2 regions of the Enterococcus sp. AMC2644 genome follow, and region 1 is predicted to be linked to the other one. Evidence: a T-box and tRNA genes for the amino acid it is inferred to sense, from the RefSeq annotation. Region 1 holds a T-box; the other holds one or more tRNA genes.
The links. The T-box of region 1 lies ahead of argS (arginine--tRNA ligase). A T-box ahead of a tRNA ligase gene usually reads a tRNA of that ligase, here a tRNA-Arg.
Positions count from the first base shown of each region.

Region 2: it encodes a tRNA-Arg, which carries the amino acid that the T-box ahead of argS (arginine--tRNA ligase) is inferred to sense. The anticodon was not compared.

Region 1 is NZ_CM177095.1:2,581,322-2,588,872, forward strand. It holds gene argD (acetylornithine transaminase) at 1-159, shown strand, start outside; gene argC (N-acetyl-gamma-glutamyl-phosphate reductase) at 333-1,358, shown strand; gene argJ (bifunctional ornithine acetyltransferase/N-acetylglutamate synthase) at 1,375-2,571, shown strand; gene argB (acetylglutamate kinase) at 2,584-3,327, shown strand; gene argF (ornithine carbamoyltransferase) at 3,346-4,353, shown strand; T-box leader at 4,414-4,609, shown strand; gene argS (arginine--tRNA ligase) at 4,685-6,376, shown strand; gene AC4BC5_RS12625 (DUF2334 domain-containing protein) at 6,622-7,551, shown strand, end outside.
Region 2 is NZ_CM177095.1:523,564-531,114, reverse strand. It holds gene yidA (sugar-phosphatase) at 1-342, opposite strand, end outside; gene AC4BC5_RS02660 (HD domain-containing protein) at 356-1,714, opposite strand; gene AC4BC5_RS02655 (lipoate--protein ligase family protein) at 1,698-2,513, opposite strand; gene AC4BC5_RS02650 (YwiB family protein) at 2,663-3,097, shown strand; gene rpoE (DNA-directed RNA polymerase subunit delta) at 3,184-3,786, shown strand; tRNA gene AC4BC5_RS02640 (tRNA-Arg) at 4,692-4,763, opposite strand; gene rpoN (RNA polymerase factor sigma-54) at 4,820-6,136, shown strand; gene AC4BC5_RS02630 (sugar-binding transcriptional regulator) at 6,370-7,407, shown strand; gene gap (type I glyceraldehyde-3-phosphate dehydrogenase) at 7,447-7,551, shown strand, end outside.

The DNA of each region.
Region 1 (7,551 bases):
GATGTTTCTGTGGCTGATATATTGGAAGAGTTGGAAGAAGAAGGACTGTTGGCTTTACGGGCAGGAGCAAATACTTTGCGTTTATTACCACCGTTGATTATTTCTGAGGAAGAAATTAGTTCAGGTCTTGAAAAATTAACTAAAGTTTTAGAAAAATAATAGGAAGAGTTATTTTGTCTAGGCAAAATAACTTTTTTTGTATAAAAATGTAGTTAATATTCGTCTTTTTTACATATTTTTACAAAAAAATACATATTTTTTTATAAAAAACCATTGACCTTTAATGAATAACTCTCTATAATTCTAATTACTTTATAGAAGGAGTGAAGAGGATGAAAGCAGCAATCGTTGGCGTAACAGGATATACAGGGATAGAGTTGGTACGTTTAATCCATCAACACCCTTCATTAACATTGGGGACATTACATAGTCATTCAATGCATAAAAACTCAATTTCAGACTTATATCCACATCTACAACAGCTTTGCGAGCAAGAAGTTGAAGTATACGATGCAGAAAAAATCATGGAAAATAATGATCTCGTCTTTTTTGCAACTCCTTCAGGAATTAGTAAGGATTTAGTCCATGAATTTGTAGCACAAGATTTTCCAGTTATTGATTTATCTGGTGATCTTCGCTTAAAAGATTTAGAAAGTTATCAAACATGGTATAACAAAGTACCTACTACACAGGATATTGTAGATAAGGCAACTTATGCCTTACCAGAGTTTTCAGCAATTGAAGGGAATTTAATATCAAATCCAGGATGTTACGCTACAGCAGCGATTCTTTCGTTGGTTCCTTTGATTAAAGAACAACTTATTGATTTGGATACAATTATTTTAGATGGTAAATCGGGCTTGTCTGGTGCAGGGAAGCAATTATCAGATAGTAGTCATTATGTGACAGTTGATGAAAATATGACGATGTATAAGTTAAATCAACATCAACATATTCCAGAAATTATTCAATTTTTACAAACATTCGATTCACAACTGTCAACTATTCAATTTACAACTAGTTTGATTCCTATTAAGCGTGGAATTTTTATGACACTTTATGCCAAAGTCAAACCAAATGTAACGATTGAGCAAATACAACAAGCATTTGACAGCTATCAAACCAAACCGTTTGTCCGTGTACAACCAGTTGGTAGTTTACCAGAAATACGCCAAGTAACAGGAACGAATTTTTGTGATATTGGTTTTGGTTTAAATGAAGAAAATCAAACGCTAACTGTAGTAGCAGTCATTGATAATTTGATGAAAGGTGCTGCTGGTCAGGCGATTCAGAATTTTAACTTATGGGCGGGAATTGAAGAGACTTGTGGGTTAACCCAAATACCATTATTCCCGTAAGGAGCGAATAAACTAAATGGAAAAAATTAAAGGTTCGATTGCTAGTCCAATTGGTTTTTATGCGGATGGCATTCATTGTGGATTAAAAAGAAAAAAATTAGATCTAGGTTGGATCTATTCAGAAGTACCAGCGAGTGTGGCTGGCGTTTTCACAACAAATCAAGTACAAGCGGCACCTATTAAATTGAGCAAAGAAGTAATACAGACTGGTAAAATTCAAGGGATTATTGTAAATTCAGGAAATGCAAATGCTTGTACTGGCGAAGAAGGTTTGATAAATGCACAACAAATGCAAAATTTAGCAGGCAAAAAATTAGGAATTGATTCTTCCTTAATTGCAGTTGCTTCAACAGGGGTGATTGGCCATCAATTACCGATGCCAAAAATTGTAACAGGAGTTGAATTATTACATCAATCGAATCATCAGCAACCAGAAAATTTTCAAAAAGCTATTTTAACGACAGATACGATTGAAAAAGCAATTACTGTAACAGGAGTTATTGACAATCAGCAAGTGACGATTTCTGGATGCAGTAAAGGTTCAGGAATGATTCATCCCAATATGGCGACAATGTTAGGCTTTGTTACTACGGATGTGGCAATTTCATCCATATTGTTACAATCTTTATTAAAAGAGTTGACAGAGGTGACTTTTAACCAAATTACAGTTGATGGTGATACTTCGACCAATGACATGGTAGTTGTAATGGCAAATGGATTGGCTAAAAATCAAGAAATTACTGAAAAAAATACAGCCTATAAACAATTTAAAGAAATGCTAGCAGTTGTACTCACAGAATTGGCAAAATTAATTGCAAAAGATGGTGAAGGGGCAACTAAATTAATTGAAGTGGATACAGTTGGAGCAAAAACCGCTAGCGATGCTCGAATGATTGCGAAAGCGATTGTTGGTTCAATGCTAGTAAAATCAGCTATTTTTGGTAAAGATCCAAATTGGGGGCGTATTTTATGCGCAATTGGTTATAGCGGTGTTGAATTTAATCCAACAAAGGTAACGATTGAACTTGCGGGAATCCCCGTATTTAAAGCAGGCGAGCCACTTGAATTTGATATAGAACAAATGGAAGAAAATTTAAGTGAAGAAGAGATTAAAATAAGCGTGTATCTAAATGATGGCGATCAATTTGGACAGGCTTGGGGCTGTGATTTGACGTATGATTACGTTAAAATTAATGCACTTTATCACACATAGGAGGAAATGAATATGAAAACAATAGTAGTAAAAATGGGCGGTGTTGCTTCAGATAATTTAAATGATGCTTTTTTTCAGAAAATTTCTTCTTGGCAAAACCAAGGATATCGTGTGATTATTGTTCATGGAGGAGGACATTATATTTCAAAAATGATGGATACTTTAGGCGTTAAAGTAGAAGTCAAACAGGGATTACGTGTCACCTCTGAAAAAACCTTAGAAATCACTCGGATGGTTTTATTAGGTCAAGTGCAACCAATGATTACAACACATTTTCAACAAGCAGGTTTTCCTACGCTGGGGGTGAATGCTGGCTGTGATCAATTAATTCAAGGGAAAGTTATTGATGAAGAAAAATTGGGTTTCGTTGGTGAAGTAACAGCAATCAATAGTCAACTTTTAAACATCCTAATTGAAAAAAAGCATATCCCGATTATTGCACCATTAGGAATCACTGAATCTGGACAATGGTTAAACATCAATGCTGATGAAGTCGCTTGTAAAGTTGCTGCGAGTATTAAGGCAGAAAAATTATATCTGTTAACAGATGTTCCAGGAATAAAAAAAGAATCTGAATGGTTAAAAGAAATTTCTGTGGCAGAAATTTCTCAATTAAAGACAGAAAAAGTAGTTACTGGTGGCATGCTACCAAAACTAGATAGTGCGCACAAAGCTCTATTGGCGGGTGTGAAATCAGTGTTTATCAGTAATACAATTGATTCGTTTGGAACAGAAATAAAAGTAGCTGTAGGTTGAATTGGATGGAGGAAAACGATGGAATTTCAAGGAAAAAGTTTTTTAGCAGAAAAAGATTTTACACAACAAGAATTACAGTATTTAATTGATTTATCCCAACATTTGAAAAAACTAAAAAACCAAGGGATTGCTCATCGTTATTTAGAAGGGAAAAACATTGCCTTACTATTCGAAAAAACTTCAACACGAACACGGGCAGCATTTACCGTTGCTTCTGTTGATTTAGGTGCGCATCCGGAATTTTTGGGTGCCAACGATATTCAATTAGGGAAAAAAGAATCAGTTGAAGATACTGCGAAAGTTTTAGGAAGTATGTTTGACGGTATCGAATATCGTGGCTCAAGCCAAGCAGTGGTTGAAGCTTTAGCAGAACATGCGGGCGTCCCTGTATGGAATGGTCTGACGGATGAATGGCATCCAACACAAATGATTGCGGATTACTTAACGATTCAAGAGAATTTTGGTAAAGTCAAGGGGATTAATCTCGTCTATTGTGGTGATGGACGTAATAATGTTGCCCGTTCACTTTTAATTACAGGAGCTATTTTGGGGACAAACGTTCGAATTGTTGCGCCAAAAGAATTACAGCCTGACGAACAGTTAATTGCTTTAGCAAAAGAGTATGCTCAACAATCAGGTGCTGAAATTTTAGTGACAGCGAATGTAGATGAAGGTGTTTTACATGCAGACGTATTATATACCGATGTTTGGGTATCGATGGGTGAAGAGGATAAATTTGCTGAGAGAATTGAACTATTACTTTCTTATCAAGTCAATCAAGCAATGGTTGAAAAAACACAGAATGAACAAGTGATTTTCCTGCATTGTTTACCTGCTTTTCATGATGCAGAGACGGATTATGGTCAAAGTATTCAAGATAAGTTTAACTTAAGTGAAATGGAAGTTACCGATGAAGTCTTTCGTGGGAAACATGCTAAACAATTTGAGCAAGCAGAAAATCGGATGCATTCAATTAAAGCAATTATGGCTGCAACTTTAGGCCACTTATTTATTCCAAATAGTTAAAATTGAACACAAGACTAGCGCAATAAAAAAAGATTTGCTATAATCAGTGTACATTTCATACATGATTTAGTGATCAAGAGAGTAACTTTTTATTTTTTTACTAGCGAATTCGGGAGGGTGGAAGCCGAATAAAAGAAGAAAAGCGAAGCGTACTTGTGAAAATTTGCTAAGCAAACGGTGTCTACCGTTATCAGATAAAGTGGGTTCGATTTTTTCGAACAATCAGAGTGGTACCGCGGGAATTCTCGTCTCTAGTGTTTTTTACACTAGGGACTTTTTGTTTGCTGTCGCATAAAAAATCAATGAGACTAATTTTAGGAGGAAATAATTTATGAATAACAAAGACATTGTATCAAAAGCAATTTTTGATGTTGTCAAAGAAGATTTATCATTAGAACAAGTCCAACAATTGCTAGAAAATCCCAAATCAGCTGACCATGGAGACGTAGCGTTTCCAGCATTTGCCTTGGCAAAAGTTTATCGTAAAGCCCCGCAACAAATTGCTGCTGATTTAGCTGAAAAAATTGATGGTTCATCTTTTGAAAAAATTGAAGTAGTCGGACCGTATTTGAATTTCTTTATGAATAAAGCGGTAATTAGTCAAAATGTTTTAGCAGCTGTTGTGAAAGAAAAAAATCATTTTGGTGATAGTAATGAAGGAAATAATGCGAATGTTCCAATCGATATGTCATCTCCTAATATTGCTAAACCAATTTCAATGGGACATTTACGTTCAACTGTTATCGGAAATTCAATTGGCTTTATTTTAGAGAAAGTGGGCTACCAACCCATTCGTATTAATCACCTAGGAGATTGGGGCACTCAGTTTGGTAAATTAATTGTAGCTTATAAAAAATGGGGGTCAGAAGAAGCTGTTCGTAATGAGCCAATTACTGAATTATTGCGTCTCTACGTAGATTTCCATGAAAAAGCAGAAGAAGATAAAACTTTAGAAGATGAAGCACGTGCTTGGTTTAAAAAATTGGAAGATGGCGACGAAGAAGCTATCGCATTATGGCAATGGTTCCGTGATGAATCAATGAAAGAATTTAATAAAATCTATGATATGTTAGAAGTATCTTTTGATTCCTTAAATGGGGAGGCTTTCTACAACGATAAGATGGATGAAGTTGTAGAAATGTTGGAAGAAAAACATTTGCTAAAAGAGGACCAAGGAGCAGAGATTGTTAATTTAGCAAACTATGATTTGAATCCTGCACTAATCCGTAAATCAGACGGTGCAACCTTATATATCACACGTGATATGGCAGCGGCAATTTACCGCAAGCGTACGTATAATTTCGGTAAATCATTGTATGTTGTTGGTAATGAACAAAGTTATCATTTCAAACAATTAAAAGCTGTATTAAAAGAAATGGGCTTTGATTGGGCAGATGATATGTACCATATTCCATTTGGTCTAATTACTAAAGATGGGAAAAAATTATCGACACGTAAAGGTAAAATTGTTTTATTAGAAGAAGTATTAAACGAGGCAATTGCTTCAGCTAAAGAACAAATTAGTGAGAAAAATCCAACCTTGGAAAACAAAGAAGAGGTCGCTAAGCAAGTAGGAGTAGGGGCAGTTGTTTTCCATGATTTGAAAAATGATCGCTTAAATAACTTTGATTTCACTTTAGAAGAAGTCGTTCGTTTTGAAGGGGAGACAGGACCGTATGTTCAATATGCACATGCGCGTGCAATGAGTTTATTAGCCAAAGCTGAATTTATTCCAGATGAAACAAAAAGCTATGCTTTAAATGATGAGGAAAGCTGGGATGTAATTAAATTAATTCAACGTTACCCAGAAACAATTCAACAAGCAGCAGACAAATACGAACCATCTATCATTGCGAAACATTCCATTAAATTGGCACAAGCATTTAACAAATATTATGCAAATACGAAAATTTTAGCAGAACATGAGCAAAAAGAAGCACGTTTAGCATTAGTTTATGCAGTTACTGTTTTGTTAAAAGAAGATTTACGTCTCTTAGGTTTGCATGCACCAGATAAAATGTAAGTAAAAATAGTCTGTAGGTCTGTGACATAAGTAAAAATAAGCCGAAAATATCCGAACAAAATAGAATGAGTTACGCCAAATCGAGGCGAAGTTACAACGAGGACCAATCTTCTATTGTTCGGATATTTTACTGTCAATCAACTTATGTCACAGTCCTTTTTGTATAGACAATTATTTAAAATCATGTAGAACTTAATTTGGTTGTATTATAGATTTAGTCAATACTATTGTCGAGAGGGAGATAGATGCGTAAAATAATATTATTTTTTTTAATACCAATCTGCTTTTTTTATTCTAAAGAAATTTTTGCTCAAGAAAATGTAAAACAAGACGTTTTAGTCATCTATTCAACAAAAGACGAGCAAAAGTTAAATGAATTACGCATGTTAGATACTATTTTAGGTCGATTCAATATAAACTATCAATTTATTAAGGAATCAGATATCCAAATTGATACAATTCAAAATAGTTCACACATTATTTATTTTGGATTAGACAAAACGACTTTTTCTTCAGAAACAAAAAAAGCATTAGACACATTTGATGGAAAGTTTTATGTGATAGGCCATAATGCAGAGCAATTGGCTAAAATGAATGTGTTTCAAATAGAAGGCGAGCTATTGGTTGATCAGATTATTTTAGATGATTTCGTTCAAAGGTTACCTGAACAAAGGATTATTTATCATGTGCAAGCATCAAAAGATGAGGTTGAACAAAAAGTGTCAGCTACCTTAGAAAAAGAGCAGCAAGTACCCTTAATCGTTCAAAATGATGAGAATTATTTTTTTGCTGCAGAAACAATGTTTGCACCATTTGGTCAATTAGTAGCAGACTCTCTGTATGATTTTTTAGGTGAAAGCCAACAAGGATTTGTTCGTTATTTACGTTTGGAAGATGTTCATCCCAAAGCAGATGCTCAGCAATTACGCCAGCAAGCAGAATATTTAAAGGACAAAAATATTCCTTACATGGTGGCGGTTATTCCTATATATACGAATAAAGATGGTGAGACGATTCATTTTTCAGATTCGCCCAAATTATTGAATACGCTCAAATACATGCAAGAAAACGGAGCAAGCATTATCTTACACGGTTACAAACATCAATATCGCAGTTCGGAAACAGGTGAAGGCTTTGAATTTTGGGATGTTGAAAATGACCGACCTATTTATCAA
Region 2 (7,551 bases), 1.0 Mb from region 1:
AGTATCTTCTGTTTCTGTGTGTAAGTGGACGCCTAGTTTGCGTGCTAACAATTCAATTTCTAAATAGTCATCATAACTTAAGCCAAATTTTGAAACAATTTCCTTATCATGAGTACTTTGAACAAGTGAACCATTGTAAGTGATTACGTAATCATTGCCGCTAAATAGATCCAACTCCTCTAATAAAGACTCTACTCCGGTTAAAGGACGGCCTGTACATAAAACAATTTTAACTCCCTGGGCTTCAGCTTGTTTTAGTGCTGTGCGTACTTCGGTCGTTAATTGATGCTGACTGTTTAGTAGGGTACCATCGATGTCGATAGCAATTAATTTAATTGACATGTTTTCCTCCTTATTATTCAATCAATTCGCCGTTATGAATATGACTAGCAAATTGCTGATATGACTCTCCAAATAAATCATAATTGTCTTTAGATGATTGGTCAACCATTTCTTTAGGAAAATAGAAACGGTGATCACCTTGTTCTTGACCAGCTAAAGCTTTCACTAATGGACTGACTTTTGATAGTTCAATTAAGGTTCCATCTTTTTGCTGTAATTCAATTTGTGTACGATGCTTGTCGCGTTTGGGACGATAAAAATCATAAGGTAAATCAAAGTTAGAATTAATTCCCGTATAATATTTTGCATTAAAACCAACTTCAGATACAATGTCTTTCATCTTATCAATTAATGGCATTTGTGTATCTGGGTAAAAGCGACAAGATTTGAAAGGCTTGCGATTTAAAAAGCGAGCTGCTAGATCATTTAAAATCGAATCATGACTATCTAACCAATGATTGAAGTAAGTATTTAAGACACCGTCATCTAAGCGTAAGTAGTCTTCCAATGAAAAATTTTCTTCTAAAAAGGGCAGTAAAAGTTGTGAGGTTTTTTCAAAAAATTTGGGATCTTTTTTATATAAAACATGGGCGCGATTTAAAAGATGCTCTAAAACAACTTCCATTCCACGCGATGTTGCGTGAAAATAGATTTGAACATACATTTGATAACGACTTACAATGTAATCTTCGACTGCATGCATGCCATTTATTGAAAAAGCAAGACCACCTTTATAGGGACGAATGACACGTAAAATGCGAGTTAAATCAAATGTTCCGTATTCTGTTCCTGTAAAATAGGCATCTCGCAAAAGATAATCCATCCGATCAGCGTCAATTTGGCTTGAAATCATTTGAACAACTTGAGGATTAGGATAAGTTTTCATAATAACACTAGCAACTTTTTCAGGAAAACCTTCTTCTATTCGATTTAAAATCTGATAGATTTCGGTATCAGGCGATGTGATAATCTCAACTGTAATCGCCTCGTGATTGGTATTGAAAATATGTTCAAACGTATGTGAATAAGGTCCGTGACCAACATCATGAAGCAATGCTGCACATAAAGCAATTAGACGTTCGGAATCATCCCAGCCATCAGTAAGGCTATCAATTGAGTAATTACGTTTGAAGACATCACAAATTCGACGTGTGATTTCATAGACGCCTAAAGAATGTGAAAAACGACTATGTTCAGCACCATGAAAGGTGAATGAAGATGTTCCTAATTGTTTAATCCGACGAAGACGCTGAAATTCTTTCGTATTAATTAAATCCCAGATTACTTGATGCTGGACATGGACATATTGATGGACGGGATCACGAAATACTTTTTCTATTGGTAATTTCCGAAATTTATAGGGAATAGCCATCGTTTAACTCCTTTATCTGTAAATTACGTTGTTGCATACTGATTAATTTTTTTTCGAGTAATTCAGAATGTACTGTTTTTTTGACCCATTGTAGCGGATCAGTGGCGATAGATTGAATACCTAAGGTTTGAATGAAACGTTCTTTTGTTTGCTGGATAGATAATGGTTGTTTCAACGCTGCTTCAATAGTTGTCATACAGGCTGGATCGACAGCGGGATAACCATCTTGACCAAATTTTTCTTTAAGACTTTCTTGATAGAAATTACGAACAACTTCACCACGTTGATATTGGTTGCCATTAACACTGAGATACATCATAACTGCAACGCCATTTTTGACACGACGCTGAGCAATCCCTGCAATTTTCTTACCGTTAACACTTAAATCAAACGTTCCAGGGCAATAAGAGTCGCTAATTTCATAAGCAGCAATTTTTAATTCAGGAAATGCTTGTTGCGTTAACGTCATCATTTGTTCGTAGGCACTATCTGTTGTTGTATGTTCTTCTCTTGGAAAAATCAGTGAAATATTTAAGATACCTTTGTCTGCAATAACACCTAGTCCGCCTGAATTTCTAACGACTGGCAGGTAATTGTCTTGAAAAACTTGTGCTAAGCCATGTTGTAAATGGGGAACACGCGTATCTTTCATTCCTAAAATAAATGTTTGATCACATTGCCAAAAGTGAATCATTTCTTGTGATGTTTCACTAGCATGCTCTATAAAGACATCTGTTAAGGCAAAGGGAAGATACGTATTGTTTTCCGTAAATATTGCTTGATCGAATAATTGCTTCATGGAAAATTCCCTTCTTTAATTAATTATTTTCTTTTATTATATACGAAAATATTTTGAAAACACGTGAAAAACATCAAAACAGTTTGTTTTATTGACAAATAAGCTGAAAATGTGAACAATATAAAAGAAATAGTAGAGGAGGGGAAAACGTGGATTTAACTAAAGGAGTACCAGTTGCCATTCGTTTGAAGACTGAAGTAACTCAAAATGATGAATTACAAGAATTTTTATTTGAATTATCTGGGCAAGTTGTTAAGATGGGCGATACACTTTATATTCGTTATAAAGAAGTTCAAGAGGATCAGTCCGAAATTCCTGTTACAATGAAAATTTCACCAGATGGAACCATTCAATTAATCCGTTCAGGCGAGATGCGCCTGCGTTTAAAATTTGTTTATCGAGAAAAAGCAGATACGAGTTATCAAACTCCATATGGCGTGATGTTTTTCAGTACATACACCAATAATCTTCACTTTAGTTTAAAAGACCAGCCGACTTCTGGAAAAGTGTCTATTGATTACGATTTATTTACAGCAGGCGATAAAATCGGTGAGTATAAACTCTCATTAGAATTTACTGCTTGATTTTTGATGTTTTTTATCAGAATAAATTGCTTTTTTGCAAACATTTTTGTATGATTAGACGTAGACTGTGAAAGGACGTGTCCCGATTGGAAATTAATGTATTTGAAGGTGTAAATAGAAACGAATTATCCATGATTGAAGTTGCTCATGCAATTTTATCTCAAAAAGGTGATGTAATGGATTTTTCAGATTTAGTAAATGAGATTCAAACCTATTTAGGAAAATCTGATAGTGATATTCGTGATTCATTGGCGCAGTTTTATACAGACTTAAACATTGATGGTAGTTTCATTTCTTTAGGTGATAATCGTTGGGGCTTACGTTCATGGTATGCCATTGATTCGATTGACGAAGAAGTAAACCATGGAATTGACGAAGATGACGAAGATGCACCACGCCGTCGTAAACGTAAGAAAGTAAATGCCTTTATTAGTGATGATGAAGATGCAATTGACTACAACGATGATGATCCAGAAGATGCAGATCTAACGGATGAAGAAGATGATGATGATTTATTTGATGATGACGATGAAGATGAAGAAATCTCAGCATACAACTCTGATTTACAAGAAATCGGCGCTACAAATGACGATGATGAAGAAGAGCTTCCTGGAAGTATTGAAGAAGACTTAACAATCATTGACGATGATGACGACGATGAATTTGATGATGAGGAAGAAGAATTATAATCATAAAAGAGCACCCAAAAGTTTGTTAACAAGCTTTTGGGTGCTCTTTATCTATGTGAATTAAAAGACTCTGGAAATGAACGATAGCCCTCTCTAGAAAAGAGAAGGCTATCTGACGAATCAATATGTTTATTTTAAAGTTGATATCAATTATAACTATTACTAAAAATTAACTATTTCTCATTTAAACGATGTATTCCCTAACCTCTAATACATCCTTGTAACCCTGTAGTTACGCCAGTGTGAATAAATTTCCTAAAAACAAATTAAAGTGTCGCATAAAAATATCTTTCGCGTTACCTAAGTATAACATAGTTTCCTTGAAAAAGAAAATGACCGGGGAATTTCAAGAAAATTACTGAAAAAATATAGATGATTTTGTCTGCCTTCTTTTTAAAAGGTGTAGTGACTTAGTGTTTTTTTGATAAACAAAGAGTGGTTTTAAACAAAAGAAAAATTTTGTCTAAGATCTCAATCATCAATCAAATTTTGTTCAATTAATTCTCTTTGGTTTTTAAGACAAACCAGTAAGAAGCTACACTTAGGACTAAAAACAATAATGCGTTTAAGAGTAGTGGAAAATAAAACGAGTACATAAAATGTTTCTAGATGAAAAAGGTTAAAAGTAATAGTATAGCTAATGATACGTATATAGTGGCCGAAATTATCACTCTTTCAGAGAGTTTATTTTGAATATTTTCTTTTGTAAATGACTCCAATTAGGTAAGGCGAATTAAAAGCTAGATTCCAATTTGGAGTCTAGCTTTTAACTCGCCTGCTACAGCATTTATCATAATGTCTAAAGCATACAATAAAATTACCACTACTTGTATGTCAAAAACGACTAGTCGATAGGATTTTGCCATTTAATGTAGTATCAAGTATAATGTAATCAGTTACACGAACGCACCTTAAGGGAATCGAACCCCTGTCTCAAGAACCGGAATCTTGCGTGATATCCACTACACTAAAGGTGCTGAACACTTTACATAGTTTAGCGAACTTTAAGAAAAAAAACAAGGGGAAATCTAAAATGAAATTTGAACAACAGTTTTCGCAACAGCAAAAGCAAACACAGAAGCTTGCTATGACGCAAAAGTTACAGCAATCCATTCAAATTTTGCAATTTTCTACTGAAGAACTGACACAGTTTATTGATAATCAAGCATTAGAGAATCCACTACTTGATGTAATTCAACCTAATTATACTTCAAACTACTCAAAGCCACGCACATCAACAGGTACAGAAATGACTCGTTTAAATCAAATTCCTGATACGACAATTTCATTATTTGAACATTTAATTGATCAAATTCATTTGAATTATCGTGATACTTATTTAAGGACGCTTGTTCTTTATTTAGTAGAATATATTGATTTAAATGGGTATTTGACTATCGCATTGGATGAAGCGGTTGAACAAACTGGTGGGACATCTATTCAACTATTGGATGCTTTGACATTAATTCAGCAATTAGAGCCAGCGGGCGTAGGTGCTAGAAATCTACAGGAATGTTTGATGTTACAGACTGAGCGAGACAATTATGCGCCAGAAATTGCTTATTTAATATTAGAAGAATACTTCACGGAATTAGTTGAACGAAAATGGGAAAGTATCACTAAAAAATTAGCCATCTCTTTAACAGATGTGCAAAAAGTATTTGATTATATTCAAACATTAACCCCTACCCCAGGCGCAGTGTTTGGTTCAACAGAAGGCTTGTATATCATTCCTGATTTAACTGTTAAAGTTGAAGAACAACAAGTGACAGTTTTGTCTAACCGCAGCGGGATGCCCGAAATCAAGTTTCAGCAAAATTACTTTGAACAAATGAAGCAAAGTGGCGATGTAGAAGTATTAAACTATCTTAAAGAAAAACAGCAAGCTTTTGAATGGTTGAAAAAAACCGTCGAACAACGCGGAGATACTATTTATAATGTGGGAAAAGCGATTGTTGAACGACAACAAGAATTCTTTTTAAAAAAAGAGCACCCTATTAAACCATTAATCTTAAAAGATATTTCAGAAGAATTAGCTATTCATGAATCAACTGTCAGTCGAGCTGTTAATGGCAAGTATTTGGAGACAGATTTTGGGGTTTTTGAGTTAAAGCATTTCTTTAGTCAAAAATTATCTTCTGGTGAAGGAGAGCACTCGACAACTGATGTCAAGCATCGTTTGCAAAAATTAGTGGATTCAGAAAATAAAGTTAAACCGTTATCTGATCAAAAATTAGTTGATCTTTTGAGTGAAGAAGGAATAGACATTTCACGAAGAACTGTTGCGAAATATCGCGATTTATTAAAAATTCCATCGTCGGCTAAACGTAAACGGTACGATGAAAAATGAGCACTGATAGGGGTTTCATGACTTTTTTGTGAAATTCCTTTGTTTTTTGTGATGAATTCAGGAAAATAAGTAATTTTTGTGTTTTTCTTTGAGTATTAGTTGATAAATAAAAAAGAACATGCTAAAATTATTTTTGTAAGGAATTGGTACTGAAAAGTAAATTCGCTTTTTTTTACAACACATGGGTCATATTAAGTCTATCTAGGACAAAAAATGTCCAACGGAGGTTGCATATGCTTGATGAAATAAAATTGATTGAAGCTATTGCTCCAGATATTTTGACGGTTCTTCAAGAAAGATACCGAATTTTGCAAAATATTTACTGGATGCAACCGATTGGTCGACGTACGTTGGCAGAGAGTTTAGATTTGACGGAGCGTGTGTTGCGGACAGAAACGGATGTATTGAAACGACTGAAATTGATTGAAGCTTCAAAAAGTGGCATGATGTTAACGCCTAGGGGCGAAGATGTTTATAATCAATTAGGGAGTACAATGGACCAATTATTTGAAATGCACCAGATTGAAAAGCGATTAGCTAGTTACTTTGGTATCTCTCGTTGCCTCATTACAGGTGGAGATAGCGATCAGCAAGTAAAAGTAATCAGCGAGTTTGGGCACCTTCTTAACGAAGCATTGGACGAAAATTTGCCAACTGGGAAAAACATTATTGCAGTAATGGGTGGAACCACTATGGCACAAGTTGCAAGCGAGCTTTCTAACTTAGAAACGGAACAACGAGAAAATTTATTCGTACCTGCTAGAGGTGGTATTGGAGAGGCTGTTAGTGTACAAGCAAATTCTGTGAGTGCTGAAATGGCAATTCAAACCAACGGAAAATATCGTGCTTTATATGTACCAGAGCAATTAAGCACCGCTACATATAATTCACTGATGCAAGAACCTTCTATTTTAGAAGTTCTAAACTTAATAAGCGAAGCAAACTGTGTCATCCACAGTATCGGAAAAGCCTTGCATATGGCTGCCCGGCGAAAAATGACTGAAGAAGAGATTTTTATGTTAAAACGTAAAAATGCAGTAGCTGAATCATTTGGTTATTTTTTCGATGAAGAAGGGCAAGTCGTTTACAAAATCCCACGGATAGGTTTACAATTAAGAGACTTACAGAATATCCCTTACGTATTCGCCATAGCTGGTGGGAGAAGCAAAGCAAAAGCGATTCATGCTTATATGAAAAATGCACCAAAACAAACGTGGCTCATCACAGATGAAGCTGCAGCAAATGAGATTTTAAGAGGGGCAACCCTTTAAAATAAAATTTTTTTGATTTTCATAAGGAGGAAATCTTAAATGACAGTTAAAGTAGGTATTAATGGATTTGGACGTATCGGACGCTTAGCTTTCCGTCGTATCCAAGATGTAGAAGGAATCGAAGTGGTTGCAATCAACGACTTA